Linked DNA regions of Silvibacterium dinghuense. Each later gene encodes a partner of the first gene's protein in a complex. Links are inferred from orthologs where the notes say so. Each region holds a gene or a part of one and is shown on either strand. Other genes may lie near its edges.

Region 1 (3,208 bases):
TCGAACACCCCGAGCTTGCGGAGTATTTCCTCGATCTGCGGCCGCCGCTCGAGGCTCAGCTCATCGACGTGGTGGACGAGATTGCGTATTTGACCGCGGATCTCGACGACGGCATCGAAGCCGGCATTCTCTCGCTCGAGGAAGCAGCCTCCCGGGTCACACTTTTCCGCCAGTTCTGGGAGCCGATGCTGGCGAAGTATCCTGATGCGCGGGACAAGCTGGTCTTCAACGAGGCGCTCAAGCGCATGCTCAATGCGCTGGTCGGTGACCTGATCGCGGAAACCGCCCGCCGTGTCGAATCCGCCGGCGCGCTCTCGCTCGACGCCATCCGCCATCATCCCGAACGGCTGGCCGCACTCTCACCCGAAATGGAAGCCCTGCGCGTCGAAGCCAAGGCCTTTCTTTCCGAGCGGCTTTACCGCTCGCCGGAGCTGGCCGAGGGCCGGTCTGAAGCCGAGAAGGTGGTCGCCACACTCTTTCAGGCCTGGGTCGAGGAACCTTCGCGAATGCCTGCCGGCCAGCTGCCGGACGTTGAAACCGAAGGCGCGCCGCGTGCCGTCGCCGACTACATCGCCGGCATGACCGATCTTTATATCCTCGGCCGCTACGAGGAGTTCCTGGATTCGGAACGGTAAATCCCTACCCGCCTGTTGTTTTGTCCCAAACTGCAGATTCCTCCACTGCGCGAGACGAAAAAACCGTCTCGCTTCGGTTGGAATGACAACGTGGGGGGAGGACAAGTCCTCCATTCTGCACACAGCCGGAGCGGAACCAACGGGAGCGGAAGCCGAAGGCGGTTCGCCCTGCGCGCAGCAGTCCACTTGCTGGCTGGGCGGAAGCTCCGTACCATAAGTAGAAGCGTCCACCGCTGCGTCTTCGCCGGAGTAACGGCCCGTTCGAACGCATGCAAACCATATGGACGGACACATCTGGAAGGCAATACGTTGAGCACAACTGACACTGTCGAAAACACTCCGAACGCCGCCGAGCCCACCGCAGAGGCGCATGACCACGCGCACCACGACCATGACCATGACCACGCGCATCACGATCATGCGCATCAGCATGGCCCGGCCCTGAATCCCGAAGTCACCCGCGAGGTGGAAGTCGAGATTCCCGCCGACGAAGTCTCGAAGGCCTTCCGCACCGTCATCAAGCGCTACCAGAAGCAGGCGCGCATCCCCGGCTTCCGCGCCGGCAAGGTGCCCGAGACGCTGATCAAGAGCCGCTTCAACGACGGTATCCGCCAGGACGTGGTCGAGGCCGTGCTGCCCGCGCATTTCCGCAGCGCGATCGACGCCCAGGGCATCCAGCCCGTCTCCCAGCCGCAGGTCACCGACCTGGAGCTCGAGGACGGCAAGCCGCTCAAGTTCAAGGCCGTCTTCGAAGTTCTGCCCGAGATCCACATCGACGGCTATCAGGATGTGAAGGTGGAGAAGTCCGTCTCCGAGCTAACCGATGAGGAGTTCAACGCCGAGCTCAACCGCGTCATCGATTCGCGCTCGACTCTCGAGCCGGTCGAAGAAGAGCGTGAGATCGTCGACGGCGACTTTGCCGTAATCAGCTTCAAGGGCCAGATCCAGGGCGAAGAGCCTGCTGCCGGTGAGCAGCCCCTCGAAGGCACCGACGTGCCGGTCGAAGTGGGCGGCGAGAATACCCTGGCAGCCTTCAACGACGCCCTCCGCGGCTCGAAGCCCGGCCAGGAACTGAAGCTCGAAGTGGCCTACCCGGCCGAGTTCGGCGATCGCCGCCTCGCAGGCAAGACCGTCTCCTACGAAGTCGAGGTGAAGGCCATCAAGAAGAAGATCTCCCCCGAGCTGAACGACGACTTCGCCAAGGAGCTCGGCGACTACGAGGGCATCGAAGACTTCAAGGCCAAGCTGCGCGAGCACCTGGCCAACGACAAGGATCGCCGCGCCAAGGCCGAGACCCGCGACAAGCTGGCCGAAGCCCTGATCGCGAAGTTTACCTTCCCGGTTCCCGAGTCGCTGGTGCAGAACCAGGTGGATGCACGCCTCGACCGCGGCCTGCGCGCCCTGGCGCAGCAGGGCATGAACCCCGAGGACATGCGCAAGCTGGACTTCGCACGCCTGCGCGAGGCGCAGCGCGACTCGGCCGTGAACGAAGTGAAGGCCACGCTGATCTTCGACAAGATCGCTCAGACCGAGAATGTCGAAGTCTCCGACGAAGAGCTTGAAAACGAGCTCCAGCTCATCTCGCTGCAGACTCGCGAACCCCTGGAAACGCTCCGTGAACGTTTGACGAACGATGGGGCGCTGGCTAGAATTCGTGAACAACTACGCAGGGAAAAGACAGGAAATCTGCTCTACGAGCGGCTCGCTTAAGTGTAGATTTCTGGCCTGCGGAGAGCGCGATCTCCGCAGGCTGTAACGTCACCTGATCGCGGAAGGATTGAGAGTAAGGCAGGATATGGCACTCGTACCCATGGTCATCGAGCAGACGAGTCGCGGCGAACGCGCCTACGACATTTATTCCCGTCTGCTTCGCGATAACATCATCTTCCTCGGCACGCCCATCGACGACCAGATCGCCAACCTCGTGATCGCCCAGATGCTTTTCCTCTCGGGTGAAGATCCGGAAAAAGATATCCAGCTTTACATCAACTCCCCGGGCGGCTCCATCACCGCGGGCCTCGCTATCTATGACACGATGCAATACATCAAGAACAACGTGGTGACCTTCTGCATCGGTCAGGCTGCCAGCATGGGCGCATTCCTGCTCATGGCCGGCACTCCGGGCAAGCGTTTTGCGCTGCCCAACTCGCGTATCCTCATTCATCAGCCGTCCATGGGCGGGCTCTCCGGCCAGGCCACGGACATCGACATTCACGCGCGCGAAATCCTGCGCATTCGTGAAATCACCAACACTCTGATGTCGAAGCACACGGGCCAGTCGCTCGAGCGTATCGAACGCGACGTGGAACGCGATTTCATCATGAACGCCCCCCAGGCCAAGGAATACGGCATTATCGATGAAATCATCGATCGGCCGCGAACCTAGCCCTTTTCGGGCAAGTTGAAGGAGCAGAAGCATGAAAACGCGCACCGGTTCGGACGATACTCTCCGTTGTTCGTTCTGCCATAAATCGCAGGACGCTGTCGCAAAGCTGATTTCTTCGCCCAGCGATTATCCGCGTGCGTATATCTGCGATGAGTGCGTCGCGGTCTGTAACTCCATCCTGGAGGAC
Region 2 (3,123 bases), on another replicon or contig:
TGGACGGAGATGCCGCGGGGCGGTCACTTCGCAGCGGCAGAGCAGCCGGAGCTGCTGGCCGAGGATCTGCGCGCATTCTTTCGTCCTCTCCGGGGTTGATGGACATCTTTATGGCTTTATGGCTGGCCGGAAGGGTCATTTTGTGCCGGGCAGTGTTCCTTTGCGTGGAAAAGATGTGGGAAAGCATGAATTTTTATCTGCCGGTACCGCGATTTTATTGACGCCCCGGATTCCCATTGCTATTCTTAAAAGGTTCCACGAGTGTGCTTATTTTCCGTCTATGTATGGCGGCGAGTGAGACTCTCAGGTAGTAACCGTCACAGAAGCAGCCGGCAGCAAGTGGATCTCCGGCGCGGAATTTCTGTGAAGCCCCTGCCGGGGTACGAACGTAGGGCAGGGGTTGATCGCAGCACGGATCGCATGGATGCCTTCGACACCCGTCACCTTGGCGGGCTATGGGGGCCGGAATCAGCGAAACGGAGTTGGCCAGCTGGATGAGCCCGTTTTTTCAGGGTTCCGAGGCTGCGCTCGGCCACCGTCGGGATTCTTGTCAGGGATTGAAGGCTGGGATAGGGATAGGCGGGCGCAGTGGGCGGCTCCCCCATGTTTCGGATGTTTCCGGGCATGGATTGTGGGCCGGATATGCGAGAGATCCTGCGCGGCGGGAGTCGGTCGGGCTGCTCGATGGTGCCTGGAATTTGATTTTGGAAGTATTACATCGGTTTGGATTTGCAAGGAGTCTGGATTGCCTACATTCAGTCAGCTGGTAAGAAAGGGCCGTACGGCCCCGCGGTACAAGACGGCATCGCCTGCGCTGCAGGGTTCGCCGCAGCGTCGTGGCGTGTGCACGCGCGTTTACACCCAGACGCCCAAGAAGCCGAACTCGGCGCTCCGTAAGGTTGCCCGTGTGCGCCTGACGAACGGCATCGAAGTGACGTCGTACATCCCCGGCGAAGGCCATAACCTGCAGGAGCACTCGATCGTGCTCATCCGCGGTGGCCGTGTGAAGGATCTGCCGGGTGTTCGTTATCACATTGTTCGCGGCACGCTCGACTCGGTCGGCGTGGTCAAGCGTACGCAGAGCCGCTCGAAGTATGGCGCCAAGCGCGCCAAGGCCGGTGCTCCGGCCGCAGGCGGCAAGAAGAAGTAGGCGCTGCGCGCGCGGCGATAAGCTGCGCGCGGCGCTCCCGTTGGTCGCAAGCCAGCGGGTTGGCCAAAGAAACGAAGCTTAGTTTCAGAGAGAGATTGAAGATTTATGCCTAGAAAAGGTCATATCGCCAAGCGTGAGGTCGCTGCCGACCCGGTTTACAACTCGACGCTCGTGACGAAGTTTGTCAACTCGATGATGTGGGGCGGCAAGAAGTCGACCGCGCAGACGATCTTCTATACCGCGATGACGAACCTGGAAGCCAAGGGCGGCGCGGATGCGCTGACGCTCTTCAAGAAGGCCGTCGAAAACTGCAAGCCGCTGCTCGAGGTCAAGACGCGGCGTGTGGGCGGCGCGAACTATCAGGTGCCGATCGAAGTGAACCCCGAGCGCCGCACCTCGCTCGCGATCCGCTGGCTGGTCGGCTACGGCCGCGCCCGCGGTGAAAAGGGCATGATCGACAAGCTTTCGGCTGAGCTGCTGGACGCGGCGAATGGCCGCGGCGCGGCGATGAAGAAGAAGGAAGACGTTCATCGCATGGCCGAGGCAAACAAGGCCTTCGCGCACTATCGCTGGTAAGACTGGCCGTCCAGGCATAAGGCGCGCATCGCGCGCCCTGCCTGCATAGCAACTGGATTTCAACCTCGGGCCTGCGGTCCGAGAGAAGTAGAGAGAGAAGAATACCGTGGCTCGCCAAGTACCTCTTACTCGTTGCCGGAATATCGGAATCATGGCGCACATCGACGCCGGAAAGACGACGACCACCGAGCGCATCCTTTTCTATACGGGCATCACGCACCGTATCGGTGAAGTGCACGAAGGCACTGCGACCATGGATTACATGGAGCAGGAGCAGGAGCGCGGCATCACGATTACCTCGGCTGCCACGACCTGCAACTGGAAGGGCATCCGCATCAACATCATCGACACCCCCGGCCACGTGGATTTCACGGCCGAGGTGGAGCGCTCGCTCCGCGTGCTCGACGGCGCGGTTGCGCTGTTCGACTCGGTTTCCGGCGTGCAGCCCCAGACCGAGACCGTGTGGCGCCAGGGTGATAAGTACAAGGTTCCCCGCATCTGCTTTGTGAACAAGATGGACAAGGCCGGCGCGGACTTTGAGCATGTGATCGAGACCATCCGCAAGCGCCTCGGCGCCCGTGCGGTGGCCATCCAGATTCCGATCGGTGCCGAAGCCAAGTTCAAGGGTGTAATCGACCTCATCGAGATGCGCGCCATCGTATGGCACGACGAAACGATGGGTGCGGAATACTCGGTCGAAGAGATTCCGGCCGACCTGCTCAAGAAGGCGGAAGCCTTCCGTATGCAGCTGATCGAAACCGTCGCCGAGAATGACGACGACATGCTGCACAAGTTCCTTGAGGGTGAGACCCCGACGGTCGAAGAGCTGAAGAGCGCTTTGCGCAAGGCGACCATCGGCATGCACGTCTTCCCGGTCATGTGCGGTACGGCCTTCAAGAATAAGGGCGTCCAGACGCTGCTCGACGCGGTGGTTGACTATCTGCCCAGCCCGCTCGATCTGCCTGCGGTTCAGGGTATCGATCCCTCCGACGAGACGACGATTCTGACCCGTGAGACCTCGGACGATGCTCCGATGTCGGCTCTGGCGTTTAAGCTGATCAACGATCCGTTCGGCAAGCTGAGCTTCATCCGTGTGTACTCGGGCGTGCTCAAGACCGGCGACACCATCCTGAACCCACGCACCAACAAGACGGAGCGCGTAGGCCGCCTGGTGAAGATGCACGCCAACAAGCGTGAAGACATCACCGAGATCATGGCCGGCGACATCTGCGCGGTGGTGGGCCTGAAGGATATCAAGACGGGCGACACGCTCTGCGTGCCTTCCGCTCCGGTGGCGCTCTCGGCCATCACCTTCCCCGAGCCGGTCATCTCGGTTGCCATCGAGCCGAAGACCAAGGGCGACCAGGAAAAGATGGGCATGGCTCTGGCCAAGCTCT

What was found.
Region 2: the proteins of tig (region 1) and rpsG are in contact, whole or in part, in a crystal structure (PDB 3GTY), measured with the Thermotoga maritima proteins. The link is inferred for Silvibacterium dinghuense from one-to-one orthologs. Residues at the interface, in WP_004081061.1 of Thermotoga maritima: Glu122, Val124, Val129, Leu130, Tyr133, Glu188, Gly259, Ile262, Tyr263, Glu266, Ser270, Glu273, Gln274, Glu277, Arg308, Gln311, Ile312, Ser315, Tyr316, Glu325, Arg329, Arg336, Leu363, Phe366, Trp367, Arg373, Leu377, Arg381, Leu384, Glu387; in WP_004081843.1 of Thermotoga maritima: Lys34, Lys52, Lys55, Glu59, Arg62, Gln63, Glu66, Asn67, Lys69, Val71, Arg95, Ala109, Lys110, Lys111, Gly112, Arg113, Pro114, Glu117, Glu121, Ile124, Ala125, Tyr127, Asn128, Asn129, Thr130, Gly131, Lys135, Asp139, Arg142, Met143.

The regions. Positions count from the first base shown.
Region 1 is NZ_SDMK01000001.1:833,198-836,405, forward strand. What follows is about bases 255-3,144. They hold tig (trigger factor), read left to right. Parts: upstream 255-944; coding sequence 945-2,345; downstream 2,346-3,144. Other genes in these bases: dgt (dGTP triphosphohydrolase), read left to right, coding at 255-635; clpP (ATP-dependent Clp endopeptidase proteolytic subunit ClpP), read left to right, coding at 2,431-3,021; clpX (ATP-dependent Clp protease ATP-binding subunit ClpX), read left to right, coding at 3,053-3,144. Outside these bases: more of dgt, read left to right, coding at 1-254; more of clpX, read left to right, coding at 3,145-3,208. UniProt on the Bacillus subtilis protein: Involved in protein export. Acts as a chaperone by maintaining the newly synthesized protein in an open conformation. Functions as a peptidyl-prolyl cis-trans isomerase.
Region 2 is NZ_SDMK01000005.1:1,014-4,136, reverse strand. The notes cover bases 186-2,990. They hold rpsG (30S ribosomal protein S7), read left to right. Parts: upstream 186-1,255; coding sequence 1,256-1,726; downstream 1,727-2,990. Other genes in these bases: fusA (elongation factor G), read left to right, coding at 1,833-2,990; rpsL (30S ribosomal protein S12), read left to right, coding at 746-1,150. Outside these bases: ESZ00_RS17870 (epoxide hydrolase family protein), read left to right, coding at 1-99; more of fusA, read left to right, coding at 2,991-3,123.